DNA from 3 places in the Simplicispira sedimenti genome. Region 3 is predicted to be linked to each of the others. Evidence: predicted binding sites of a transcription regulator. Region 3 holds the regulator's gene; each other region holds the start of a gene.
What was found. Region 3 encodes NrdR, which represses ribonucleotide reductase genes. Its sites were predicted from a motif close to CACNANATNTNGTG; they were not measured.
Positions count from the first base shown of each region.

Region 1: a site for NrdR is predicted at 4,956-4,969, ahead of MJ602_RS03575 (ribonucleoside-diphosphate reductase subunit alpha). Genes of this name have one in related genera too.
Region 2: a site for NrdR is predicted at 2,568-2,581, ahead of MJ602_RS01975 (ribonucleoside triphosphate reductase). Genes of this name have one in related genera too.

Region 1 covers NZ_JAKVIJ010000002.1:226,589-236,088, reverse strand. The annotation lists gene MJ602_RS03600 (cytochrome C assembly family protein) at 62-859, shown strand; gene MJ602_RS03595 (PP0621 family protein) at 856-1,083, shown strand; gene MJ602_RS03590 (sensor histidine kinase) at 1,109-2,794, shown strand; gene MJ602_RS03585 (sigma-54-dependent transcriptional regulator) at 2,800-4,296, shown strand; gene ampD (1,6-anhydro-N-acetylmuramyl-L-alanine amidase AmpD) at 4,277-4,879, shown strand; gene MJ602_RS03575 (ribonucleoside-diphosphate reductase subunit alpha) at 5,132-7,990, shown strand; gene MJ602_RS03570 (ribonucleotide-diphosphate reductase subunit beta) at 8,121-9,320, shown strand; gene MJ602_RS03565 (histone) at 9,491-9,500, shown strand, end outside.
Region 2 covers NZ_JAKVIJ010000001.1:431,120-440,619, forward strand. The annotation lists gene MJ602_RS01970 (bifunctional diguanylate cyclase/phosphodiesterase) at 1-2,395, shown strand, start outside; gene MJ602_RS01975 (ribonucleoside triphosphate reductase) at 2,596-4,620, shown strand; gene nrdD (anaerobic ribonucleoside-triphosphate reductase) at 4,722-4,904, shown strand; gene MJ602_RS01985 (anaerobic ribonucleoside-triphosphate reductase activating protein) at 4,901-5,575, shown strand; gene cadR (Cd(II)/Pb(II)-responsive transcriptional regulator) at 5,842-6,324, opposite strand; gene MJ602_RS01995 (YnfA family protein) at 6,340-6,678, opposite strand; gene MJ602_RS02000 (cation efflux transmembrane domain-containing protein) at 6,795-7,427, shown strand; gene MJ602_RS02005 (transglutaminase-like domain-containing protein) at 7,441-8,154, shown strand; gene MJ602_RS02010 (hypothetical protein) at 8,219-8,635, shown strand; gene MJ602_RS02015 (TolC family protein) at 8,779-9,500, shown strand, end outside.
Region 3 covers NZ_JAKVIJ010000012.1:41,479-50,978, forward strand. The annotation lists gene aroC (chorismate synthase) at 1-182, shown strand, start outside; gene MJ602_RS13335 (DMT family transporter) at 202-1,089, opposite strand; gene nrdR (transcriptional regulator NrdR) at 1,247-1,696, opposite strand; gene glyA (serine hydroxymethyltransferase) at 1,722-2,966, opposite strand; ZMP/ZTP riboswitch at 3,004-3,157, opposite strand; gene MJ602_RS13350 (lytic transglycosylase domain-containing protein) at 3,207-4,070, opposite strand; gene MJ602_RS13355 (DUF748 domain-containing protein) at 4,788-8,522, shown strand; gene MJ602_RS13360 (DUF349 domain-containing protein) at 8,674-9,500, shown strand, end outside.

The sequences.
Region 1 (9,500 bases), on a different contig from region 3:
GGTTGCGGCGGGGGAGGTCGCGCCAGGCCGCACGGCCTGGGCGAAAGGTACACTGTGCAGCATGATTTTAGCGAGTAGCTCTCCCGTGGGTCTGTGGCTCGGGCTGGCAGCGGCAGCGGCCTATGCCGTGCCAGCGCTTGCGGCGGCATCGCTGCAGGCAGGCAGCGCGCGTGCAGCCTTGTGGCTGGCGTGGGTATTGCACGGCAGCGCATTGGCCTGGGCCATGCTGGAGCCCACCCCGCGTTTCGGTTTTGCGTCGGCGCTGTCCGTCACCGCGTGGCTGGTGCTCACGGTATATGCCATCGAACGCCAGTTGTTTCCCCAGCTGCAGGCGCGCTGGGCGCTGGCGGCACTGGGCAGCGTGGCCGTGCTGCTGGCACTGGTGTTTCCGGGCAGTGCGCTGCCCCTGTCAGCCACGGCCTGGCTGCCGTTGCACCTGGCACTGGGCATCTCGGCCTATGGTCTGCTGGCGGCCGCGGTGGTGCATGCGGCCTTGATGACGCGCGCCGAACGCCGCATCCGGCTGGCCGAAGACCCCCACAGCGGCATGCCTCTGCTCACCCTGGAGCGCCTGACGTTTCGCTTCGTCACTGCGGGTTTTGTGCTGCTGACCGCCACCCTGGCCGCTGGCATGCTGTTCAGCGAAGCACTGTACGGCCGCGCCTGGCGCTGGGATCACAAGGCCGTGTTCTCTGTGCTGTCCTGGCTGACTTTTGCGGCGCTGCTGATTGGTCGAAAACGCTTTGGCTGGCGCGGTCGCAGCGCCGTGCGCGTGCTGTATGCGGGTGCGCTGCTGCTGCTGCTGGCATATGTGGGATCGCGCTTTGCGCTGGAAGTAGTCCTGGGGCGCGCCGCATGAAGTACCTGGTACTGCTGGGTGTGCTGGCGCTGGCCTATGCCTTGTGGCGCCAGCAGAGGCGCAGCCCACCCCCCACACACAGAGCAAGTCCCCCGCCTCCAGCCGCCCCGCAGGATATGGTGGCCTGCGCCCATTGCGGTGTGCACCTGCCCCGCGACGAGGCGATCACCATCGATGCGCGCCACTATTGCTGCGCGGAGCACCAGCAACGCGATGCACGCTGAGCCCCAGCCCGCCATGGTGCCTCTCATGGCCCCAGGTGCCGAAGACGCCCCGTTTCTGCGGCTCTGGCATGGATTTCTGACCGGCCGGGTGATGGTGGCGCTGACGCTGCTGCTGTTCATGGCAACAGGCCTGGTGCTGAACCAGAACACCGAGTCCTGGATGGTGGCACTGTGCCTGGCTTATCTGGTGTCCTCGATCGCGGTGCGCGTCATGTCCCGGCGCCAGGCACCGCGCCCCCAGGCGGGCTTGCACTGGTTGCCCACCATCGGCGTGGATCTGGCGGTGGTTGCAGCCTTGCAGACATTGCACAGCGGCGGCATGAATTTCACGCCGCTGTTCGGAATGCCCATCCTGATGGCGGCAGTCCTGGGCACCCTGACCCTGGCGCTGGGCACCACGGCCGCGGCCACGCTGCTGCTGCTGGGCTGGGCGACCTGGATGAGCACCACCCCCGCCGGGGGCGACGCTGCACCACACTATCTCCAGGCGGCACTCACTGGAACAGGCTACTTCATCGTGGCCTTTCTCACGCACCAGCTGGCCACGCGCCTGGTGCGCGAGCAGCGCCTGGCCCACACCAACCGCATGGCGGCACAGGTGCAAGGACAGGTCAGCAGCCTGGTGATCAAGAACCTGAACGACGGCGTGCTCGTCGTGGACGAGGCGTTCACGGTGCGCATGGCCAACCCGGCCGCACTGGCACTTCTCGGCTGTGCCGCCCATATGCAACCGCCGTTCAGCCTCCTGGAGAACCGCTACTGGCACCCCCTGATGCTGCTGGCGCGCAGGTGCTTCCGCCAGGGACAATCGCAAGTGGCCGACGTCAACCTGCTGGCCGAGGGCCAGAGCCCCGTGGGCCTGCACGCGCAGACCTGGCTGACATCGAGCGACCAGGAACACCCCACCGCCGAAGAAGAGCGCCTGTGCGTGGTGTTTCTGCACGACCTGCGGGAGATGCAGGCCCGCCTGCGCACCGAGAAGCTGGCCGCCATGGGGCGCATGTCGGCTGCCGTGGCCCATGAAATCCGCAACCCGCTGGCCGCCATCGTGCAGGCCACCGCCCTCCTGGAGGAAGACCTCAAAGATCCGACGCATCAGCGCCTGACCCAGATGGTGCAGCAAAACGCCGACCGACTGGCGCGCATTGCCGAGGAGATTCTGGACATCGCACGCGTCAAGCACCAGATCAGCCACGCAAACTCATCCACCATTGCGCTGGACGGCACCGTAGCGCAGGTCTGGCATGACTGGCGCGACCAGGACCCCGCGCGACGGCGCGGTCAACTCCATCTGGGTGCGCAAGACATCCATGTGGAGTTCGATCCCGAGCACCTGCGGCGCGTGCTGTTCAACCTGCTGGACAACGCGCTGCGCTACATGGGCCCCGAGGAAGACTCCCTGCAATTGTCCACCCGCGTGACGGCCTCTGGCCGCGCCAGCGTGCAGGTCTGGAGCGATGGCGCGCCACTGGACCAGTCGATCGAGCGCCACCTGTTCGAACCCTTCTTCTCGTCCGAGAGCCGCTCCAGCGGGCTGGGCCTGTACATCTGCAGAGAGCTGTGCGAGCGCCATGGCGCCACCATCGATTACCAGCGGACAGGGCGCACCACCCAGCGTGGCGATATGCAGGGCAATGCCTTCACGGTAAGCTTCCGCAAGACCGGGCGGCTGAAGGAGCCTGCGTCGCTGTTTGACACCGTTGTTGTTTGATTCCCATGAACGCCCCTGCCGCATCCATTCTTGTGGTCGATGACGAGCCCGACCTGCGCACGCTCTACGAGCTGACCCTGCTGCGCGAGGGCTACCACGTGAGCACGGCAGCCACGCTGCAGGAAGCCCACGAGCAACTGCAGACCCAGCGCTTTGACGTGGTCATCACGGACATGCGCCTGCCCGACGGTTTTGGCATGGAGCTGCTGCACGCCTTGCGCGACCAGCAGCGCCCTGAGCGCTGCGTGGTGATGACAGCCTATGGCTCGGCAGAGAACGCTGTCGAGGCATTGCGCTCGGGCGCGTTCGACTACCTCACCAAGCCGGTCGATCTGAAGCAGTTCCGCTCCGTCGTGGCCTCTGCCGTGCAGGGGGGCGAGGGCGTGCCCGCACCGCGCAGCCAGCGAGCGACCGTGGCACGCAGCGAGGCCCTTGCGTGTGCTGCCGGCAGCAATCCGGCATTGGACCGCCTGGTAGGCGAATCCGAGGCCATGCGCACCGTCAAACAACGCGTGGCCAAGGTGGCCCGTGGCATGGCCCCCGTGCTCATCCGCGGCGAATCCGGCACCGGCAAGGAGCTGGTGGCGCGCGCCCTGCACGCCAGCAGCCAACGCGCTGCAGGGCCACTGGTGGCCGTCAATTGCGGCGCCATTCCGGAAAATTTGCTGGAAGCCGAGTTCTTTGGCGCCCGCAAGGGTTCATACACTGGCGCAACCGCCGACCGTGTGGGCTACTTCCAGGCAGCGCAGGGCGGCACCCTGTTCCTGGACGAGATTGGCGACCTGCCGCTGTCCATGCAATCCAAGCTGCTGCGCGCCATCCAGGAGCGCAGCGTGCGGCCGCTGGGCTCCACACAAGAGGAGACGGTGGACGTGCGCATCCTCAGCGCCACGCACCACGACCTGGCAGCCGCCGTGCAGGCCGGGCGTTTCCGGCAGGACTTGTACTATCGGCTCAACGTCATCGAAATCTTCATTCCCCCGCTGCGCGAGCGCAAGGAAGACCTGCCCGCGCTGTGCCAGGCCCTGTTGGAGCGCATTGCGCGCGAATCCCACAGCCCTGTGGCCAGGCTGACATCCACCGCCTTGGACGCCATTGCCAGCTACCCGTTGCCAGGCAACGTGCGTGAACTGGAAAACCTGCTGCACCGTGCGGTGGCCCTGAGCGAAGGTGACGAACTGCATGTCGAGCCCTTCACTTGCACCAGTGCCCCGGCAGACGCAGTGGCCTCTGCTGCATCCACGCCCCACAGCACGGCGGCCGCAGTCTCTGCACCCAACGGCAGCGACGCTGCCCATGCCCTTCCCTTACCCAAGGACTTGCAGGCCTGGCTGGACCAGCAGGAACGGGACATCCTGGTGCGCGCACTGCACGCCAACCATTTCAACCGCACGGCCACTGCGGCCCAGTTGGGCATCAGCCTGCGCCAGATCCGCTACCGCATTGCACGGTTGAACATCCAGGGCCCGCAGGACGATCTGCATGCCGACAGCGAGCACTGAGCCCAATACGCAGCCCTGGCAGGGTGGCTGGCACACTGGCGCCAAGGCCCTGTCTTCGCCCCATTGCGGCCCACGGCCCGAGGGCGCCCTGATCGATCTGATTGTGGTGCATTCCATCAGCCTGCCGCCCGGTGAGTATGGCGGGCGCGCCGTGCACGACCTGTTCGTGGGCCGCCTGGACTGGGATGCGCACCCCTACTTCCAAGGCATCCGAGGCCTGCAGGTATCGGCCCATTTCTTTATCACCCGTAAAGGCGCACTGTGGCAGTTTGTGGATTGCGACCAGCGCGCCTGGCACGCCGGGCGCTCCAGCTACCGAGGCCGTATGGAGTGCAACGACGACTCGGTCGGCATTGAGCTCGAAGGCCTGGAAGGCCTGCACTTCGAGCCTGCACAGTACACAGCCCTGGCGCAGCTTTGCAAGGACCTGGCACTGCGCTACCCCATTGCCCATGTGGCGGGCCACGAGCACATCGCCCCAGGCCGCAAGGCCGACCCGGGCGCTGGTTTTGACTGGCCCCGCCTGCAAGGCCTGCTCGGCTGGGCGCCCGAACGCTTCCCGGCCACCACGCTTAGTCCGTAACCTCCCCCACCCCTTGACCCCTGGCCTGCCACCGGCAAGCCAGGCACGGTGCTGCACGTTTTTCGGATCGCCGATACACTACATATAGTGTTTTGTTTCAAATAAAACATTACCTATGGTGTTTGATTGACTGCTATCAAAACACCATGCAGCGCAAGCAGCGCTGCCCTTTGTCCGTGTTTCGACCACCCTTTGGAGGACACCGTGCCCACCACCCAGCCCAGCCCCGCACCAGCACCCCACACGCTGCCCATGGCGACCCCGCCATCCCACGCCTTGCCCCCACCCGTTCCCGGGACGTCGAGCCTGGCCCACTACCAGATCATTCGCCGCAATGGTGCGGTGGTTCCTTTCGAGCCTCCCAAGATCGCTGTGGCCATGATGAAAGCCTTCCTGGCAGTGCACGGTACCCAAGGCGCCGTATCGGCCAGTGTGCGTGATGCGGTGGAGGCATTGACCCACACCGTGGTCCGCGCCCTGCTGCGCTCGCGCCCCCATGGCGGCACCTTCCACATCGAGGACGTGCAGGACCAGGTGGAACTGGGACTGATGCGCGGCGGCCACCACGAAGTGGCGCGTGCCTATGTGCTGTACCGCGAGCAACGGGCACAGGAGCGGCAGCGAACGGCACAGCCCCCTCAGGACGCCACGCCGGTGCTGCATGTGACCGATGGCTCCCAAAGGCGCGCGCTGGACGTGCACAGCCTGCGAGCGCTGGTGGAGTCGGCATGTACCGGCCTGGATGCGACGGTGCAGGCCGCGCCCATCGTGCAGGAAACGCTGCGCAATCTGTACGACGGCATTGCCGTGCAGGACGTGCACAAGGCCGCCATCCTGGCCGCACGCACCCTGATCGAGAAGGAGCCCGGCTACACCTATGCGACAGCACGCCTGCTGCTGCACTCCATCGTCCGGGAAGTTCTGGGACATGAGCAAACACATGCCGAGCTCACCCCCCACTATGGCGAGCAGTTTGTCGAGGGTCTGCGCAAGGGTGTAGAGCACCGCCTGTTGGACGAAAGGCTGCTGCAGTTCGATGTGCAGCGCCTGGGGGCCGCACTGGTGCCCTCGCGCGACCTGCAGTTCGACTACCTGGGGCTGCAAACCCTGTACGACCGCTACTTTCTGCACGTACAGCAACGGCGCTTTGAACTGCCCCAGGCCTTCTTCATGCGCGTGGCCATGGGACTGGCACTGAACGAGATCGACCGCGAGGCCCGCGCCATCGAGTTCTATGAGCTGCTGTCGTCGTTTGACTTCATGTCGAGCACGCCCACGCTGTTCAACAGCGGTACGCCGCGCTCGCAACTGTCGAGCTGCTATCTCACCACCGTACCCGACACGCTCGACGGCATCTACGAATCGCTCAAGGAGAACGCCCTGCTGTCCAAGTACGCAGGTGGTCTGGGCAACGACTGGACGCGCGTGCGCGCACTGGGCAGCCATATCCAGGGAACCAACGGCCAGTCCCAGGGCGTGGTGCCTTTCCTCAAGGTCGTCAACGACACCGCCGTGGCCGTGAACCAAGGCGGCAAACGCAAGGGCGCGGTGTGCGCCTACCTGGAGACCTGGCACCTGGACATCGAAGAGTTCCTGGAGCTGCGCAAAAACACGGGCGATGACAGGCGCCGCACGCACGACATGAACACGGCCCACTGGATTCCGGATCTGTTCATGAAACGTGTGCTGGAAAACGGCCCCTGGACCCTGTTTTCGCCTGCCGACGTGCCCGACCTGCACGAGCGCTATGGCACCGATTTTGAGGCGGCCTATCTGGCCTACGAAGACAAGGCGCAGCGCGGCGACATTCACCCCACCAAGACCGTGCAGGCCACGGACCTGTGGCGCAAGATGCTGACCATGCTGTTCGAAACAGGCCATCCATGGATCACATTCAAGGACGCCTGCAACGTGCGCTCGCCTCAGCAACACGCAGGGGTGGTGCACTCGTCCAACCTGTGCACGGAAATCACCCTCAACACCAGCGACCAAGAAACCGCTGTGTGCAACCTGGGCTCCATCAACCTGGCACGCCACATCAAGGACGGCGGCATAGACCATGACAAGCTGCGGCGCACGGTGGGCACGGCCATGCGCATGCTCGACAACGTGATCGACATCAACTACTACGCCGTGAAGAAAGCACGCGATGCCAACCTGCGCCACCGCCCGGTGGGGCTGGGCCTGATGGGGTTTCAGGATGCGCTGTACGCACTGCGCATCCCCTACGCCAGCGAGGCGGCGGTGGTTTTCGCAGACCATTCCACGGAGGCGCTGTGCTACTACGCCTACTGGGCATCATCCGACCTGGCAGCAGAGCGCGGGCGCTATTCCAGCTACCAAGGCTCCCTGTGGGACCAGGGGATCCTCCCGCTCGACAGCATCGACCTGCTCGCACGCGAACGTGGCGGCCATGTGGAAGTGGACCGCAGCACCACACTGAACTGGGATGCACTGCGCCAAAAGATCAGGCATGACGGCATGCGCAACTCCAACTGTGTGGCGATTGCACCGACCGCCACCATCTCCAACATCGTGGGCGTGGATGCGTCCATCGAACCCTGCTTCGGCAACCTGTCGGTGAAATCCAACCTGTCGGGCGAGTTCACCGTGGTCAACCAAGCGCTGGTGAGCGAGCTCAAGGCACTGGGTTTGTGGGACGAGGTGATGCTCATGGACCTCAAGCATTTCAATGGTTCCTTGCTGCCGATCGACCGCGTTCCGCAGGAGATCAAGGGGCTCTATGCAACGGCCTTCGAGATCGATCCAAGCTGGTTGGTGGAAGCCGCCGCGCGGCGCCAGAAATGGATCGATCAGGCTCAGAGCCTGAACATCTACATGGCCGGCGCCTCCGGCAAGAAGCTCGATGCGCTGTACCGACTGGCGTGGCTGCGTGGGCTCAAGACCACCTACTACCTGCGCACGCAGAGTGCCAGCCATGTGGAGATGAGCACCGTGAACAAGCGACAGCTCAACGCCGTCTCCACCGATATGGATGCGCAGGCCCTGACGGCCAGTGCATCTTCCACGAGCACGGGCCATGGCGACCTGCCTGCCAGTGATGTGCGCATGTGCGCCATCGACGATCCCTCCTGCGAAGCCTGTCAGTGATCGCACACACGCAAGACGCGATCTCTGCATCGCCTTGCGTGTGTTTTGACGCAACAAATCCGCGCAGCGCAACGCAAGCGTGCTTTTCTTTTTGCAGCGCTGCTTCCATAATTCACGCACTGGAAAAACCATGTTGACCTGGGACGAAGAAGTCACCTCCGCATTGGCAAAAACCGCATACGCTGGTCTGCAACAACACCGCGTGGTGGACACGCCACCGCCTCCATCCGCCACTGCAGCACAAACCGACCGCACCGCTGCAAGCACCGTGGCCCCTGCCCGCACCGCTCCCGAATCCAGAGCATCGGGCACACACCGCATCCAGGCCGCCGACAAGCGCATCATCAACGGCAAGACCGATGTCAACCAGTTGGTGCCCTTCAAGTACCAGTGGGCCTGGGAGAAGTACCTCGCCACTTGCGCCAATCACTGGATGCCGCAAGAGGTCAACATGTCGCGCGATATCGCGCTGTGGAAGAACCCCCAGGGCCTGACCGAAGATGAGCGGCGCATCGTCAAGCGCAACCTCGGTTTCTTCGTCACAGCAGACTCGCTGGCGGCCAACAACATCGTGCTCGGCACCTACCGCCACATCACAGCTCCGGAGTGCCGCCAGTTCCTGTTGCGCCAGGCCTTCGAAGAAGCCATCCACACGCATGCCTATCAGTACATCGTCGAGTCTCTGGGGCTGGACGAGGGCGAGATCTTCAATGCCTACCATGAGGTCCCGTCCATCCGCGACAAGGACGAATTCCTGGTGCCGTTCATCGACACCATCATGGACCCGGCCTTCCACACCGGCACACCCGACAACGACCAGAAGCTGCTCAAGAGCCTGATCGTCTTTGCCTGCCTGATGGAAGGGCTGTTCTTCTACGTCGGCTTCACCCAGATCCTCGCCCTGGGCCGTCAGAACAAGATGACCGGGGCCGCCGAGCAGTACCAATACATCCTGCGCGACGAGTCCATGCACTGCAACTTCGGCATCGATCTGATCAACCAGATCAAGCTGGAGAACCCACACCTGTGGACAGCGCATTTCAAGGAAGAGATCAAGGCCTTGTTCGCGCAGGCCGTCGATCTGGAATACCGATACGCCGAGGACACCATGCCCCGGGGCGTGCTCGGCATGAACGCATCGATGTTCAAAGGCTACCTGCGTTACATCGCCAATCGCCGTGCCCAGCAGATCGGACTGGAGGCACTCTTCCCCCACGAGGAAAACCCGTTCCCGTGGATGAGCGAAATGATCGACCTGAAGAAGGAACGCAACTTCTTCGAAACCCGCGTGATCGAGTACCAATCGGGCGGCGCACTCTCCTGGGATTGACACAGCGCCATGCCACAACACACCACGCCCCGCACACCACGGCCCACCCCAGGCCGTACTGCGGAGCGTTACTGCATTCATGGAGATGGGAGGGTCCCCAACGCCATGGATCGCTTCGGGTCTTGCGCAGACCTGAAGTGCTCTCAATCCAATGACCCAAGGAGAAAATGATGGCAACTG
Region 2 (9,500 bases), on a different contig from region 3:
CCGGCTCGATACCGTGCTGCCCCCGCAGGCGGCCGCCCAATGTATGGCAGCGCTGGAAGAGGCCGAGCGCCAGGGCACCAGCCGTGGCAGCCGCATCACGCTCGACCGGCCAGATGGGCCGTACCACTTCGAATTGGCCGTGGCCCGCAAGTCGGCCCCCGGAGGGCGCGCAGACACCTACCTGCTGCTGGCGCGCGACATCACCGCCACGGTCGAAAAGGAAGAGCGCATCCGCTTCGAGGCCCACCTGAACGCGGCGCTGTTGGACCTGCAGCAGCACGATGTGCTGGAAGACGAGGCCACGTTTCTGCACCGGGGGGCCGACCATGCCCGCAGCCTGACGGGCAGCACCCTGGCAGGTATCCACTTCGTGCAGGACGACCAGCGCACCACCACCCAGGCGGTTTGTTCGGGGGAGGCCACGGGGTGCGCGCTTGCCGCCGAACAGGCGGGCCTGTGGGCCCGTGCCCTGCACGAGCGGCGCGCCGTGGTGCTCAACAGCCTGGAGCCAGCCCCGCAGACCGGCACGGCGCCGAGCCAGGGCGGGCTGCGGCGGCTCATCAGCCTGCCGGTGGTCGAGGGCGGCAAGGTGCGCATGCTGTTGGGTGCGGCGGGCAAGGCGACCGACTATGGCACCCCGGAGGTGCAGGCGCTGCAGATCCTGGCCGAAGCCATCTGGAAACACACCCTCCAGCGCCGCCAGGAGGCCGTGATCCACCGCCTGTCCGAAGCGCTGGGCCAAAGCCCCCACACCGTCGTCATCACCGACAGCCAGGCCCAGATCATTTACGTGAACCAGGCCTTCAGCGAAAGCAGCGGCTACAGCGCTGCCGAGGTGCTGGGGCGCAACCCCCGCATCCTGCAGTCGGACCAGACGCCGCGCTCCACCTACGAAGACATGTGGGCCAAGCTGCGCAGTGGCCTGCCCTGGGAGGGTGAATTCATCAACCGCCGCAAGAACGGGCAGCTCTACACCGAGCGCGCCTCGCTCTATCCCATCCGCAACGCCTTTGGCGAGGCCACGCACTACGTCGCGCACAAGGAAGACATCACCCTGCAGCGCGAAGCCCAGGAGCGCATCCAGGCGCTGTCCAACAACGACACGCTGACCGGCCTGCTCAACAAGAAGGCGTTTGACGAGCGGCTCACCCAGGCCCTAGAAAGGGCGGGCGCCAGCCATGGGCGCGTGTCGCTGCTGTGGTTCGATCTGGACAACTTCAAGCTGGTCAACGAGTCCCTGGGCCACGCAGCGGGTGACGAGCTGCTGGTGGCCCTGGCCAGCCGCCTGCGTGCCAGCCTGGAGCCGCACATCGCTCTGGCCCGCTACTCGGGCGACAGCTTTGCCGCCATCGTGCCGGGCGCCGACCAGGCCACCGTGGCGCTGATCGCGCAGGAGGCGCTGGCGCAGTTGCAGACCACGCTGCAGGTGCACGGCCATGCGGTGTCGATGAGCGCGTCGGTGGGCATTGCCGTCTATCCCGACGACGCCAAGACCACCAGCGCCCTGGAGTCGGCCGCCGAGGTGGCCATGTACCGCGTCAAGCAGGACGGGCGCAACGGCCTGCGCTTCTTTGCGCCCGAGATGCAGGCGCACACCCAGCGCTCGCTGGAGATTGCCGCCAGCATCAAGGAAGCGGCGCACCGTGGCGAGCTGCGCCTGGTGTACCAGCCGCAGCGTGCGATGGGCAGCGGCGCGCTGGTGGGGGCCGAGGCTCTGCTGCGCTGGCACCACCCGCAATGGGGGCCGGTGTCGCCGGCCGAGTTCATCCCGATTGCCGAGCAGAGCGGTGCCATCCTGGCCATCGACTTCTGGGTGATCGAGGCCGCGGCGCGCCAGGTGCGCGCCTGGGATGCGGCGGGCCTGCCGCCCATCGTGGTGGCCGTGAACGTGTCGGCCGCGCAGTTTGCGCGCCCCCAGTTCGTGGACGAGCTGCTGCAGGTGCTGCACCGCCTGGATGTATCGCCCCAACGCCTGGAGGTGGAGCTGACCGAGGCCGTGGCCCTGAAATACCCCGAGCAGGCCGAAACCACCCTGCGGCGCCTGCACGAGGCGGGCTTGCGCGTGGCGCTGGACGATTTCGGCACCGGCTACTCGTCCATGAGCTACCTCAAGCGCTACGCCATCGACAAGCTCAAGATCGACCAGTCGTTCGTGCGCGAGCTGGCCGACCAGACCAGCGACCAGGCCATCGTGACGGCCATCGTCCGCATGGCGCAGAGCCTGCACATGGCCACGCTGGCCGAGGGCGTGGAAACGGCCGAGCAGGCCCGCCTGCTGCAGGACCTGGGCTGCGGCGAAATCCAGGGCTACTGGTACAGCCGACCGCTGGAGCCCGAGGCCTTCGAGGCCTTTGCCCGGCAAGCCGCCCAGCAGGCCAGCCACAGCGCAGCCTAGGGCGCTCTGTTTTTGATAGCTGCTTGCGCCCTACTTGCGGGCGCTGGAGGCTAAAAACACCCCAATTTCCTGGCGCTCTGCCGCTGCATGCCCCCGCCGCCTACCCGCAACGCTGCGGCCCCCCGGTTTGTGCCTGATCAAACTACCTATGGTGTTTGATGGCTATCATGCGCACTAAATGTAGTGTTCAAAGGGCCGCTATGACTCCTCTCACCACCACCGCCACCTTGCCCCGCGAGGTCCTCAAGCGCAGCGGCGAACGTGCCGCGTTCGACGCGCGCAAGATCCGCTCGGCCATCGAGCGCGCCGGGGCCGCCACGGGCGAATTCGGGGCGGACGAGGCGCAGTTGCTGGCCGCTCAGGTCGGCAAGGTGCTGATCCACCGCTTTCACGGCCAGGCGCCCAGCATCGAGCAAATCCAGGACGTGGTGGAGCACACGCTGATTGCCGCCAACCACCTGCACACCGCCCGCGCCTACATCGCCTACCGCGACCGCCGCGCCCAACTGCGTGCCGACAAGCAGACGCTGGTGGACGTGGAAAGCTCCATCAACGAATACCTCACGCGCGCCGACTGGCGCGTGAACGCCAACGCCAACCAGGGCTACTCGCTCGGTGGGCTCATCCTCAACGTGGCGGGCAAGGTCACGGCCAACTACTGGCTCTCGCACGTGTATGCGCCCGAGATTGGCGAGGCGCACCGCAATGGCGACATCCACATCCACGACCTCGACATGCTCAGCGGCTACTGCGCGGGCTGGTCGCTGCGCACGCTCTTGCACGAGGGGCTCAACGGCGTGCCCGGCAAGGTCGAGGCAGGCCCGCCCAAGCACATGAGCTCCGCCGTGGGGCAGATCGTCAACTTTTTGGGCACGCTGCAGAACGAATGGGCGGGCGCGCAGGCGTTTTCATCCTTCGACACCTACATGGCGCCCTTTGTGCGCAAGGACGGCATGGACTACGCCGCTGTGCGCCAGTGCATCCAGGAGCTGATCTACAACCTCAACGTGCCATCACGCTGGGGCACGCAAACGCCGTTCACCAACCTCACCTTCGACTGGACCTGCCCCGAGGATTTGCGCGAGCAGGTGCCCGTGATCGGTGGCGTGGAAATGCCGTTCTGCTACGGCGAGCTGCAGGCCGAGATGGACCTCATCAACCGCGCCTACATCGACGTCATGACCACGGGCGACGCCAAGGGGCGCGTGTTCACCTTCCCCATCCCCACGTACAACATCACCAAAGATTTTCCGTGGGAGAGCGAGAACGCCGCCGCCCTGTTCGAGATGACGGCCAAATACGGTCTGCCGTACTTCCAGAACTTTGTGAACTCCGAGCTGGAGCCGAACATGGTGCGCTCCATGTGCTGCCGCCTGCAGCTGGATTTGCGCGAGCTGCTCAAGCGCGGCAACGGCCTGTTTGGCAGCGCCGAGCAAACGGGCAGCGTGGGCGTGGTCACCATCAACTGCGCGCGCCTGGGCTACCAATATGCGGGCGACGAGGCCGGCATGTACGCCGCGCTGGACCGCCTGCTGGAGCTGGGCAAGCAAAGCCTGGAGGTCAAGCGCAAGCTCATCCAGCGGCTCATGGACCAGGGCCTGTTCCCCTACACCAAGCGCTACCTGGGCACGCTGCGCAACCACTTCAGCACCCTGGGCGTCAACGGCATCAACGAAATGGTGCGCAACTTCACCGGCGACGCACACGACATCACCAGCCCCCAGGGCCACCAGTTTGCCGTGCGCCTGCTGGACCATGTGCGCGCGCGCATCGTGCAGATCCAGGAAGAAACCGGCCATCTCTACAACCTGGAAGCCACGCCCGCCGAAGGCACCACCTACCGTTTTGCCAAAGAAGACAAAAAGCGCTGGCCCGCCATCGCCCAGGCAGGCACCGCCAGCCAGCCGTACTACACCAACTCCTCGCAACTGCCCGTGGGCTGGACGGATGACCCCTTCGAAGCCCTGGCGCGCCAGGAAGAACTGCAAACCAAATACACCGGCGGCACCGTGCTGCACCTGTACATGGGCGAGCGCGTCTCCAGCGGCGCCGCCTGCCGCGAACTGGTGCGCCGCGCACTCACGCGCTTTCGCCTGCCCTACATCACCATCACGCCCACCTTCTCCATCTGCCCCACGCACGGCTACCTGGAGGGCGAACACCCGTTCTGCCCGAAATGCGACGAAGAGCGCCTGCAGGCCAAGCGCGAGCGCCTGGCTGCCTGAGGGCGATAAAACTTCAAGCGAAAAAGGCACCTTGCGCTTGTTGGATAAGCGCAGGCAGCTATCAACTCAATAGCATTTTCAACCACCCCAAGGAGATCAGCATGCACCACACCACCACCGAACACACCGCCCTGGCCACCGCCGCCGACGTGCAACTCACCGACGCCGAGCGCCAGCCCTGCGAAGTCTGGACCCGCGTGATGGGCTACCACCGCCCGGTGGCCAGCTTCAACATCGGAAAACAAGGCGAACACAACGAGCGCCAGTTCTTTGCTGAAAAGTGAGCAACCCCCTGCGCATCGGCGGCATCACGCCGCTCACCACCATCGACTTCCCCGGCCGCTTGGCCGCCGTGCTCTATGGCCAGGGCTGCCCCTGGCGCTGCGGCTACTGCCACAACCCCGAACTGCTGGACGCCACCACCCCCGCCACCGTGCCCTGGCCTGAGGTGCTGGCCTTCTTGCAAAGCCGCCAGGGCCTGCTCGACGGCGTCGTCTTCTCCGGCGGCGAACCCACCCTGCAAGCCGCCTTGCCCGCCGCGCTGGCGCAAGTGCGCGCCCTGGGCTTTCAAACCGCGCTGCACACCGGCGGCATGTACCCCGAGCGCCTGCAGGCGCTGCTGTCCCTGCTCGATTGGGTGGGCCTGGACATCAAAGGCCCGCTGCACGCCTACGACGCCATCACCCGCACCCCCGGCAGCGGCGCCAAAGCCTTTGCATCGCTGCGCCACCTGCTCGCCAGCGGCGTGGCTTACGAGTGCCGCACCACCTGGCACGCGGGCCTGTTCAGCGTGGACGACCTGTTCGCCCTGGCCGACACGCTGGCCGATGCGGGCGTGGCCCACTGGACGCTACAGGAATGCCGGGCGCCGGGCGCTTCCGCGTGGGCCTTGACGGCCGGGCAGGTGGAGCGGCTGGGGGCGCGGTTTGTGGGGTTTGTGGTGCGGCGGGGGTGAGAGGGCAGGTTTCCGACAACCGCCCTCGGGCAAGCGAGTGCGAGCGACTGTTCAAGGCTGGTTGCTGCCGCTCGACTTCGGCGTCGTGCCATGTTCAAAGTGCCACAGCAGAGATTTCATCGGTCAGTACCGCAAGAGACCGGTCTACCACTTGAACCGGTCACTTGGCGGGAGGAGACTTGTGAGACTTCCGGGAATGGCGGCTTCCAACGTGTGTGAACGGGTCCTCTCGACCCTCAGGAGCCGTTGGTGCTGTAGTAGAGCGGTCATTCAGGCGTCGAGCTGTTAGCGCGACGCCCGCGGTTGCCATGGGCCCCTGACACATGAGGGCTTGCCGACCTGATGCTCGTCGCTGACGACGCCTGCACCAGTTCGTTCAGGATGCCGCACTTTGCCGCCTCACGAACGCCGGTGCACTGGTCCCGAAGCTTTTTCAATTGCTTCTCCAGCTGCCGAAGTTCGCGGATGCGCTTGGCGACATGACCGATGTGCTCATCGAGCAGCACGTTGACCTCCCCACATTCCGCTTGCGGTTCGTCCTTGAACCGCAGCAGCACACGGATCTCGTCCAGCGTCATGTCCAGCGACCGGCAGTGGCGCACGAAGGCCAGCCGCTCGACATGCTCAGGCCCGTAGATGCGGTAGTTGCCTTCGCTGCGCGGCGCCTGCGGCAGCAGGCCTTCGCGCTCGTAGTAGCGGATGGTCTCGACTTGGGTCTGCGCCGCCAGCGCCAGTTCACCGATCTTCATGCCCGTGTCCTTTCCTCAGCTTGCTGCCCTGGGCTGCAGGGCAATGATCGCCATGCCGACCAGGCAGATGCCTCCACCGACAAGGTCCCATCGCGTCGGGACCACACCGTCGACGCGCCACAGCCAGATCAGGGCCACGACGACATACACACCACCGTAGGCCGCGTAGGTTCGGCCTGCGGCACTGGGATGCAGCGTCAACAGCCACGCGAACACCGCCAGCGATACGGCCGCCGGCAGCAGCCACCAGACCGGCCGACCTTGCGTGAGCACCAACCAGGGCAGGTAGCACCCGACGATTTCGGCAACAGCGGTGACGAAGAACAGTCCGGTGACGCGAAGGAAGTCGAACATGGATCGAAGCTCTCTACGTTTATGACGGGGGGCGCCCAACACTCGGCAGCATAGCCGCTTGACTCTGGAGCCGCTACAGGGTTTCAAATGCCGGCATCGACATTCGAAAGCCCCTCATGAGCGACTCCTGCGGCAGCCACGGCTGCGCCACCCCTGCGGCCAGCCAGAGCCCGCGCTACCGGCGCGTGCTGTGGGCGGCGCTGATCATCAACCTGGCCATGTTCGGGGTCGAACTGGCCGGCGGCCTGAGCTCGGGATCGGTGTCGCTGCTGGCCGACGCCGTGGACTTCTTCGGCGATGCGGCCAACTACGGCATCTCGCTGCTTGTGCTCGGCATGGCGCTGACCTGGCGGGCTCGGGCTGCGCTCTTCAAGGGCCTGACCATGGGCGCCTTCGGTATGTTCGTTCTCGGACGGGCCGCATGGTCGGCCGCTTCCGGCACCGTGCCCGAGCCGGTGACGATGGGCGCCATCGGCGCCCTGGCGCTGCTGGCCAACGTGTCGGTCGCCGCAATGCTCTACGCCTGGCGCGAGGGCGACGCCAACATGCGCTCGGTGTGGCTGTGCAGCCGCAACGACGCGATCGGCAACGTGGCGGTGATGGCCGCCGCGCTGGGCGTCTTCGGTGCCGGAAGCGGCTGGCCCGACCTTGCGGTCGCCTCAGTCATGGGCGTGCTGGCGCTGACCGCCGCGCGCTCGGTCATTCAGCAGGCAAGGGCTGAGCTTCGCCCCGTGCCGGCGCACGCCTGACAGGAGCGACACCATGTCCGACGCAATGCACACCCTGCTGGCCGCGACCCCGCTGCTGGATGTCCACCACCCCGACATCGAGGCGCTCGTCGCCGCCCGTGGCTGGCGCGCCCTGCGCCCCTACGACCGCATCGGTGCCGCCTACGAATTCGTCCGCAACGAGGTCGCCTTCGGCTACAACGAGGGCGACGAGCTGCCGGCATCCAGCGTGCTGGCCGACGGCATCGGCCAGTGCAACACCAAAAGCACGCTGCTGATGACCTTGCTTCGCGCGGTGGGCATCCCCTGCCGCTTCCACGGTTTCACCATCGACAAGACCTTGCAGAAGGGTGCAATCACGGGACTGGCCTACTGGCTGGCCCCGCAACGCATCATCCACAGCTGGGTCGAGGTCAGCCTCGAAGGCCGCTGGATCGCGCTGGAAGGCTTCATCCTCGATGCGACCTACCTCGCCAGCCTGCAGCGCCGGTTTCCGCAGGCCCGCCGCTTCTGCGGCTACGGTGCTGCCACGGCCGACCTGTCGGCGCCCGGCGTCGAATGGCGCGGCCAGGACACCTACATCCAGAAGGAAGGCATCGCCGACGACTTCGGTGTTTTCGACAGCCCGGATGCCTTTTACGCGCGCCACGGCTCCAATCTCTCCGGCCTCAAACGCTGGCTGTACCGGCGCGTCATCCGCCATGCGATGAACCGCAACGTCGCCCGCATCCGCGAGTCAAAGTGGTGAAACCCCACGACCTGCTCGCCTTGCATGCGCCTGGACAAACCCTGTAGCAGCTATACTCTCGGTGGTGCGTCGCTTCCTCGCCATTTTCCTGCTCACCATGCTTCCGCTCCAGTTCAGCTGGGCAGCGGTGGCGACTTATTGCGGGCATGAGAGTCAGGCGAGCACGGGACACTTTGGTCACCATGACCATGACCATGAGCACCACGCCGACGCCGGCAGCGATGCCGGGCCGGCTGTTGATGCGGGTGCAGATCTGACCTCGTCCCCGGACGAGGTCGGTGGCGCGAACGGCGACAAGGCGCCAAGCGCCATGGACCTGGACTGCGGTCACTGCCACGGCACCTGCAGCGCGATGCTGACATTGCCTATGGGTCTGCCGGGTGCGCTTTCGACCGCGCTGCCCAGCGTCACCGTCGACAAAACGGGTGGTGCACACGCACCGACCCGACCCGAACGCCCTCAGTGGCTGCCCCTCGCCTGATCGGCGAGGCGGGTCTCTTCCCTTTCTGACGCCCGTTCGCGCCTGAGTGCGCGCCGCAGCCCGCGGCGCCGTCGGGCACGGCGCGACCTGTTGGTCGCCGCTTGCCGATCTCCCGTGGGTTGTTTTCAACACTGGAGCATTGGATGAGAAATCGAACTCGAACGAAGGTCTGGCTGTTGCGCGCCAGTGTGGCGGGCGCTGCGACCCTGTGCGGCACGGCCGTGGTGGCGCAGGCAGCTGCGGATGCCGCAAATGCCGCTGTGGCGCCCGCAGCAGGCAGCACGGAAGCCGCTGCAAGCCCGTTGAATCTGCGACAGGCATTCGACGCTGCCTGGTCACGCCAGCCTGAGGCGATGGCGCTGCAGGCGCGACGTGACGCCACCCGCGCCAAGCAGACAGCCGCCAAGGCCTGGACGCCGGAGCCGGCGGCACTGGAAGTCTCGAACAGGACCGACCGCCTGGGCAGCAACCAGGGCGCGCGTGAACTCGAAGTTGGCATCGCCGTGCCGCTGTGGCTGCCCGGTGAACGTGGCCGCAGCGCAGCGCTGGCCGACGCCGAGGGTGCAGCCCTCGAAAGCCGGGCCCACGCAGCGCAACTGCGCGTGGCTGCCGCGGTGCGCGATGCATGGTGGCAGTGGCAGCGTGCGCGCATCGAGGTGGCCACGGCCCGCGCGCAGCTCGACAGCACCCGCCTGATCGCCGCCGACGTGGCCCGGCGTGCGAAGGCCGGCGATCTGGCCCGCGCCGATCAGCACCAGGCCGAGGGCGCGGTGGCCAGCGGAGAGGCTGCTGTTGCGCAAGCTGAAGCAGGCCTTGCGGCGGCTCGTCAGCATATGCGAGCACTGGCTGGCGTCGCCCCGGCCTT
Region 3 (9,500 bases):
TCCACGGCCAGAGTACCGAGGTGGTCACCAAGGGCCGCCACGACCCCTGCGTGGGCATCCGCGCCGCGCCCATCGCCGAGGCGCTGCTGGCGCTGGTGCTCATGGACCACGCGCTGCGCCACCGTGCGCAGTGTGGTGACGTGGTGCAGGCGGTGCCGCCCATTCCCGCCGCGCGCCCCTGACGACGGCAGGACGGCGCGGTCAGCGCGGACGCAGGAACGCCAGCAGGCGCAGCGGGTTGAAGCCGGTCACCAGCGTGGTGGCCAGCAGCACCAGCGCGCCGCCCCACAGCATGCCTGGGCCCAGGGCCTCGTCCAGGAAGAGGCTGCCCCAGGCCACGCCGAACAGCGGGATCATGAATGCCGAACTCATCGCCGCTACGGGCGAGATCTGGCTCAGCACGCGCAAATTGAGCCAGTAGGCCAGGCCGGAGGTCACCACCCCCATCACCGCCACGGCCAGCAGGGCAGGCAGGGTGAACCGGGCCTGCGGCCAGTCCCACACGGCGCCCGGCACCAGCAGCACCAGCGCGGCGGCGTGGATGCCTGCCGCAATGGCCAGCGGGCTGATACGCTGGGTGGCGCGCTTCATCCAGGGGGTGCACACGCCGTAGCAGGCGGCTGCGGACATGCAGGCCAGCGCCGCCAGCAGCAGCGTGGGCGAGGGCTCCACCGGCCCCAGCCGCACGATCAAGGCCACGCCGGCAAAACCGCACGCGCAGCCCAGCCACTTGCGCAGCGAGAGCGTGTCCTCCTTCATCCAGGCCGAGGCCAGCACGCCAAAGGGCACCACCATGGTGTTGAGCAGCGCGCTGTAGCCCGCGGGCAGGTGCAGGGCGGCATAGGCGTAAAGCAGGAAGGGCAGGGCGACGGTCAGCGTGCCCAGGCCTGCCAGTTCACGCCAGTGGCGCCAGGGCCAGGGCTCGCGTGTGGCGCGCATGATGGCCACCAGGGTGAGCGTGGCCAGCCCGATGCGCAGCGCCGCAGCCACATGGGGCCCCAGCGCCGGGCTGGCGATGCGAATGAACAGAAAGGAAGCGCCCCACAGGGCGGATAGCAGCACAAGCTGCAACAGATGGCGGGTTCTCACGGCAGTGCCATTGTGCCGGGGCGGGGCCAGAGGCGCCGTGCTGTACGCGACAGCATTTTGATAAAAAATGCTTGTAACGCCCGTCCATCAAGCGCGAGTAGCTATAAAAATAGTAGCAAATGATGAAAGGAGCACGGGCGTGCCTGCCGCCACGGGATCACTGGCGCACTTCGTCCACCAGGGTCTTGAATTCGTCGATGTCCTCGAAGCTGCGGTACACACTGGCGTAGCGGATGTAGGCCACCTTGTCGAGCTTCTTGAGTTCGCGCATGACCAACTCGCCGATCCGGCTGGAGGGCACTTCGCGCTGGCCGAGGTTGAGGAGTTGCTCCTCGATGCGCTCGATGGCCGAGTCCACCTGTGCTGTGCTCACCGGGCGCTTGCGCAGCGCAATGCTGAACGAGCCCATGAGCTTGGGGCGTGCGTATTCGGTGCGTCGACCGTCCTTCTTGACCACGCTGGGGAAGCTGACCTCGGGCCGCTCGTAGGTGGTAAAGCGCTTTTCGCAGGTGGCGCAGCGGCGCCTGCGCCGGATGAAATCCCCGTCCTCGGACACCCGGGTCTCGACGACCTGTGTCTCGTGGTGGCTGCAGAACGGGCACTTCATGGGCGTGCAGGCGCGCGCGGCCGAATCAGCGGTAGACCGGGAAGCGGCTGGTCAGCGCGTTGACCTTGGCGCGCACGGCGGCGATGTTGGCTTCGTCGCGCGGGTTGTCCAGCACATCGGCAATCAGGTGGGCCGTGGCGCGGGCTTCTTCTTCCTTGAAGCCACGCGTGGTCATGGCGGGGGTGCCGATGCGCACGCCGCTGGTCACCATCGGCTTTTCCGGGTCGTTGGGGATGGCGTTCTTGTTGATGGTCATGTGGGCGGCGCCCAGCACGGCCTCGGCTTCCTTGCCCGTGATGCCCTTGGCGCGCAGGTCCACCAGCATGACGTGGCTTTGCGTGCCGCCGCTGACGATGCGCAGGCCGCGCTGGGTCAGCGTCTCGGCCACGACCTTGGCGTTCTTCACGACCTGTTCCTGGTAGGCCTTGAACTCGGGCGTGAGCGCTTCCTTGAAGGCCACGGCCTTGGCCGCGATCACGTGCATCAGCGGGCCGCCTTGCAGGCCGGGGAAGATGGCGCTGTTGATGGCCTTCTCGTGCTCGGCCTTCATCAGGATGATGCCGCCGCGCGGGCCGCGCAGGCTCTTGTGCGTGGTGGAGGTCACCACGTCGGCGTGGGGCACGGGGTTGGGGTACACACCGGCGGCGATCAGACCGGCGTAGTGGGCCATGTCCACCATGAAGATGGCGCCGATTTCCTTGGCGACCTTGGCAAAGCGCTCGAAATCGATGTGCAGGCTGTAGGCCGAGGCACCGGCCACGATCAGCTTGGGCTTGTGCTCACGCGCCTTGGCTTCCATCGCGTCGTAGTCGATTTCTTCCTTGGCGTTGAGGCCGTAGGAGACCACGTTGAACCACTTGCCCGACATGTTCAGCGGCATGCCGTGCGTGAGGTGGCCGCCTTCGGCCAGGCTCATGCCCATGATCGTATCGCCGGGCTTGAGGAAGGCCAGGAACACGGCCTCATTGGCGGAGGCGCCGCAATGCGGTTGCACGTTGGCGGCGTCGGCACCGAAGATCTTCTTCACGCGGTCGATGGCCAGTTGCTCGGCCACATCGACATACTCGCAGCCGCCGTAGTAGCGCTTGCCGGGGTAGCCCTCGGCGTACTTGTTGGTCAGCTGCGTGCCCTGGGCCCACATGACGGCAGGCGAGGCGTAGTTTTCGCTGGCGATGAGTTCGATGTGCTCTTCCTGGCGCTTGTTTTCGGCCTGGATGGCGGCAAAGAGTTCGGGGTCGGTTTGTTCGACGAGGATGTTGCGGTCGTACATGGTGTTGGCAGTCCTATGAACTTGTGTCCCTTGAAACAAGGGCTGCCCAGGCGAACGGCGGAACGCGCAACAGCGGTCGCTGGCCGCGCGGTACGCTCCCCGGTGGTTCACAGGAGGTTGCCCCTGCAGTTTTCCACGTCAGCGGCAGGCCCGGTGGGGGTCTGCGCCTATCGCCAGTTGCGTACCTTGCGAGTGTAACCGGAGCGCTGTTGGGCCGCCCAAAAGATCGCAAACAGGTTCTTACAGATCCGTGGCAGACAGCAAGGCCACTTTCTCGCCCAGACTGCTGGCGCCTGGTGCTGGGGATGCTGCAGCCGGGGCCGTCTTGGCAGGGGCCTGGGTGGCCAGTGTGGGCGGTGCCACGGCTTGTGTGGGCGGCACGGCCCGGCCCGTGGATGCGACCTGGCGCAGGCGGTAGTGTTCGGCCAGGACCTTTTCGGCGTAGCCGCCATCGTTCTGGGGGTCGGTGGCTCCGACGTAATAGGCCAGCCCACCCTGGACCGATCCGGCACGCGTGATGCAGTCCTGCAATACCTTCACGCCCACACGCAGATTCGTCACCGGATCGAAGGCGGCCAGGTGACCGCCCAGGGCTTCGTATTTGTCGGTGTGCACGCGCGTCATCACCTGCATCAGTCCTTGGGCGCCGACGGGGCTCTGGGCGAATGGGTTGAAACGTGACTCAATGGCCATCACGGCCAGGATCAGCGTCGGGTCGAGCTTGGCACGGGTGCCAATCTCGTAGGCCTCGGCCACCAGCAAGCCCAAGGGCTCCGGCGCCACGCGGTATTTTTTGCTGAGCCAGTAGGCCACACGGGCCTGCTCCTGGGGCAGCTCCTTGGGGTTGACGGCCAGGGTTCGTTCGCTGGGTTCCTGCAAGTCATCTGCCGGAACGACCAATGATTCTTGGCGGGCCTGCAACCAGTCCATCAACTGCGCCTCGCCGGCCTGGCGCAAATCGGGCCGGGCGGTCAAGGTGATCGCGATGATGGCGACGGCCACGCCCAGAAGAGCAAAGCCGCTGTGGGTGATGTGCAGAAACCCCTGTGCCAGGGTGGCAGCCAAGGAACGAAGCCCGGAGACCAAGTTGTTTGTCGCTGTCATAGCTTTCCTTTCTGGTGCGAACGCCATGCTGTGGTGGCCAGAGGCCATTCATGGGCACAAGGTTTCGCCTGGATTGGTACGCCATCAAGTCCGGGCCATGGATATGGGGAAGGGCCCTGGAACTGACTTTGCCGATGTCGGCAGCGGTTCGGGTTACTACTGATGTTTCAGAAGCTGGCGGATTCTAGGAGGGCATTAAATGCCTAGTCAATACTAACAAATTGAAATTTAAGACATATAAATTCTTAAAAAGCTGTCAAAAATCACAGATTTGGACCGATTTCTCCTATGAGCGGGGCCGATACAGGTGCTGGTGTGCTGAATGGGGTGGAGTGCTGCATCCAATTTCAATCGATGGGCATTCCGTGATTGACGGTCTGATTTGTGCTGGGGCGCGTTCTTTGATAAGGTGTGCTTGCCTCTTCGATGAAGGCATCGCCGAACGAAGCAAAGCCCGCTGCCAGTGCATGCAGTGCCAGCGCAGACAGAGTGCCGAGCTTCCAAGGCAACCCCCTGGGGGCAATCCCTTGCCCCCCGCGGTACGGACCACATTCCTCCGTACCGCAAACCGATGGCAAAGACCGTTGTGTCAGCCGTCAAGCCCGGATGGGTGGCGCATGGCGCCGCTCCTCCGGGCTTTCTTGTTTCAACCGGTTGCCGAGGCAGCGCCAAAGTCTGCTCCAATCGCGCCATCGTCTTGCCGTGCCAACGGACCCCATGAAGCGTTCCCTGACCTTGCCATTTGTCCGTTTGTTGTCGTCTTCCCAAGGGAATGCCTGGCGGCGCAGGCTCCAGATGGCCGCCGGGGCGCTGTTGCTGGTTTTGCTGGCGCTCTGGTTGGCGGTGCCGCCGCTGGTTCATGCCCGTGCGCAGCAGGCATTGAGCGACCTGCTGGGGCGCCAGGTGACCATGGGTCGCTTGCAGTTCCTGCCCTGGTCGCTGGAGATCACCCTGCAGGATCTGAGTGTGGCGGGTCGGGACGGTGCCGCGCCGCAATTGCAGGTGGCGCGCATCCATGTGGATCTGGAGATGCAGTCCTTGCTGCGCAGGGCGCCGGTGATCGATGCGCTGGAGGTGGATGCCCCCATCCTGCGTGTCACCCAGCTCGCACCTGGGCAGACCGATCTCGACGATGTGGTGCACAGGTTGAACCAGCCTGGGCCTGAGGGGGCTCAGCCCCAGGGCTTTGCCCTCTACAACATTGCCTTGCAAGGGGGCTCGGTCGATTTTGAGGACCGTACCGTGGGGCAAACCCATGAGGTGCGGGACATTACCTTTTCGCTCCCCTTCTTGAGCAACCTGAGTGCACAGCGTGCCGTCAAGGTACAGCCCAGGCTGGCCTTGCGCATCGGGAACAGTGTGTTCGATTCGGCGGCGCAGGCCATGCCCTTCGTGGAAAGCCATCGGACCGACGCCGTGCTGCGGTTCGACGGACTGGATCTGGCGCCCTACAAGAACTATCTTCCTGCAGGCCTGCCCTTGACCCTCGCTTCAGGCACCTTGGATGCGGACTTGCGCATTGCTTTTGAGCAAAAGCCCCGGCCCATGGTCCAAATCAGTGGGGCGCTGGGCCTGAAGAAGCTGAGTTTGCACGACAGTCAACAGCATGAACGGCTGTCCTTGGACGCCCTGCAGGTGCAGGTGGCGGATTTCCAGCCCTTGCTGCGCATGCTGCGTGTGGATTCCGTGGTGCTGACCGCGCCCCAGGCGCACCTGCGCCGCAATCGCGCTGGTCAGTGGGATTGGGGGACTCAGACCGCGCTGGCCTTGCCCCCGCCATCGGCAGGCAAGGTGCAGCAGGCTGAGCCAGCGGCTGGTGGATGGAAGCTGTCCCTGGGCCGGTTTGCCGCACAGGGTGGATCGCTGCGATGGGAGGACGACAGTGTCCCGGGTGGCGCAAGACTGGCAGTGCAGGATCTGGTGCTGCAGGCGTCAGCCCTGTCCTTTCCAGCCACGGCACCCATGCAATGGGCCGGCAGCATGGCGATGGCCCCGCTGGATGGCGAAGGCAAGCAAGGCACGGCCCAGGCCGTTGTGCCGGCCACCCTGGCTTTTGCGGGTGCGGGTACGCCGCAGGAGGGGCGTACCGCGCTCTCGGTACGCAGCCTGCCACTGGAGTGGGGCGCCCCGTACTTGAGTGCCTGGTTCACGCCCAGGCTCTCGGGGGTGGTTGAAACCGATGCCGGGCTGGCCTGGAACGGGGGCGCCTGGGTGGCCCAGGTGGCCCGATTGGGGCTGGATGGGGCCAGATTGTCCTGCGTAGTCGCGGCAGACTGTTCCGAGGTCGAGGCCATGCGCAGCGTGCTGCGCGATCGGCGCACCCTGGCAGACCTCCAGCGCCTGGAGGTCGAGGATATGCGTGTCGATGGTGCACGCCATGCGGTGCAGATCGGGCGGATGGCGCTGGCCCAGCCGCGTGTGCGGGTAGAGCGGGATGCGCGTGGGCAATGGATGGTGGATCGCTGGCTGCGCGCGGCGCAGACCGCACCTCCGCCTGAGTCCGCTGCCGCCCCAGCGGTGAAGCCCTGGTCGCTGGTGCTGGGCCGCATGGAACTCGATGGCGGCGTTGTCTTGTTGAACGATGCTGCCCTCGGCCAGCGCGTATCGCTGGCGGCTACGGATGTGCGGGTGAGGCTGCAGGACTTTGCGCCTGCAGCGCCTGGCGCACGGCCCGCCGCCCTGACCTTGTCGGCCCGGCTGGGCGCCGGCCAGGCCGATCCCGGGCGACTGGAGTACGAAGGCGGCCTGGGCGTCATGCCTTTGCAGGTGCAGGGGCGGGTGGCAGCGCGGCATCTTCCCTTGCACGCGATGGCACCGTATGTTCAAGGTGGGCTGCGCGCGCGAGTGGGCAGGGCGGATGCCAGCTTTGTGGGGCAGGTGCAGGTGCGGCAGACCGAACCCGGCCTGCAATGGGCGGTGCAAGGGGATGCGGCCTTGGACGATGTGCGCGTACGCCTGGCTTCTGTGGCCCCCTCGGAGGCCGATGAAGGGCAGGAAACACTCCTGCTGCAAACGCAGGAGGATGGGGACGTCTTGCAATGGCGGTCGCTGGGAATGCGAGGCATCGACGCCGCACAGCCAGCGGGTGGACCGCTGACCTTGTCGGTCCGCGAATCGGCACTGAGCGATTTCTTTGCCCGCATCGTTGTGCAGTCCGACGGTCGCCTGAACCTGCAGGACCTGATGGGCCCGGCGACCAACGCGCCAGAGAACACTACCGCTGCCGCAGCGGAGCAAGCGCCCCAGGCGCCGCAAATTCGCTTCGGGCCCATCAGCCTGACGGGGGGGCGGGTGCATTTCACGGACCATTTCGTGCGACCCCAGTATTCAGCACAGCTCAGTGGCCTCACGGGACGTTTGGGCGCCATTACTTCAGCCCCCACCGAGGGTGGGGCACCGCCCGCCATGGCCGAGCTGGAGCTGCGCGGCAAGGCCGAGGGCACCGCATCGCTGGAGATCCTGGGCAAGCTCAATCCCCTGGCCCAGCCCGTGGCGCTGGATATCCAAGGGCGTATGCAGGGGCTGGAACTGTCTCCGCTCACGCCCTACGCCATCAAATATGCAGGCCATGGCATTGAGCGTGGCAAGCTCAACATGGAGGTCAGCTACCGTGTCCAGCCCGATGGGCAGCTCAGCGCCCAGAACAAGCTGGTGCTGCACCAGCTGGTCTTTGGCGAAGAGGTTGCGAATGCCCCCAGAAGCCTGCCGGTGCGGCTGGCCGTGGCCTTGCTGGCCGATCGCAATGGGGTGATCGATGTGGACCTGCCGATCAGCGGATCGCTCAATGACCCCGAGTTTCGCGTCGGTCCGGTGATCTTCAAGCTGCTGGGCAACCTGATTCTGAAGGCCGTGACAGCGCCTTTCTCGCTGCTTGCAGGCCTGGGTGGTGGTGACGCGGAACAGGGCTTTGTGCCGTTTTCCGAAGGCAGTGCGGCATTGGACGCGACCGCGCGTGCCTCCTTGGACAAGGTGGTCCAGGCGCTGGAGCAGCGCCCAGCGCTCCAACTCACCGTGGTGGGCCAGGCCAGCCTGCAGACCGAGCGTGAGGCCTGGAAGCGCGCACAGCTGGAGCAGGTGCTCCTGGCCCAAAAGCGCCGCATGGCGGCACCCGGCGGTACATCAGGGGCCGTGCCAGAGGCGCCGATCCGTGCCGAGGAGTATCCGGCCCTGCTCAAGGAGGTGTACCGCCGCGCCGACATTCCCAAGCCGCGCAACCTGGTCGGGCTGGCCAAAGACCTGCCCGAGAGCGAGATGCAGGCGCTGCTGCTGGCGAACATTGCCGTGCCCGATACGGCGATGCACGACCTGGCATTGGCACGGGCAGTGGCGGTGCGCGACTACCTGCTGGAGCGGCGCATGCCGCCCGAGCGATTGTTCCTGGGGGCGGTGCGACTGTCGTCCGGGCAGGAAGGCTGGACCCCCCGTGCCGAACTGGGTTTGGGCATGCGTTGAGAGCCTTCTGATGGGTTTTGTCCAAATACCGGCGAAAATACCCCCTTTGCGCGTTCACCATTGACTGGCCAGACGCGCGTGCTGCGCACCGGGATGAGTCGGTGCGCCTGTTTCCAAAAAATCCATGTTTCCACTTTTTTCCCGCAGCAAGATGTCCGACGCACCTGAAACCACTCCGGCTCCGGCCAAGGCTCCCGAAGCCCATCCGTTGGACGCCATGACCGGTGGCGCCTTTTCTGCAGCGACCTCGGGCGAGCGTGCTGCGCGCATCCGTGAATGGCTGGCGACCACGCCCACCCCGGAGCAATTGCAAGAGGTGTTCAAGGAGCTGAGCGCTCGCGACAAGGGGGCTGCCCGTGCCGTGCGCGAGCGCCTGGACGAGATCCGTCGCGCCCGCAACCAGGAATCGATCGCCGCTGAATGGGCCGAAAAGGCCCGTGCCTTGCTGGCAGCGCCCCGCCTGAACATTGCCGACGCATTGGCATGGCAGCGCGACGCGGCCAAGGCCGGTGCACCGCTGTCGCGCGAACCCCTGTCGCTGCTCAAGGCAGAGCTCGCCGATCGCGTCAAGGTGATCGAGGATCTGCAGCACCGCGTACAGGTCCAGCGCGAAGCGGCCGTGCTGCTGGCCCAGCGCATCGAGGTGCTCTCTACCAAATCCTGGCGCGATGCCCAGGCGGCGCAGGAACTGCTCAGCACCGATGTGGCGCGTTGGCAGGAGCAGGCCCAGGCCCTGAGTTCCGACGCCAACTGGCCCAGCGTGGAGACACGTTTCCCGCCTTTGCTCGACGCCTCGCGCGCCCAATTGCTGGTGGTGTGGGAAGCTTTCAACTCTGCGCTGGCGCAGGCGGTGGCGGCCGCGTCTGACGAGCAGGCGCCGCTGCCCCCCGTGCCCGTATGGGCCGATGAGCTACGCCAGGCGCGTGGTCTGCCGGCGCAGGCCGAGGCCGTCGTCATCGACAAGCCCCCACGCCCAGC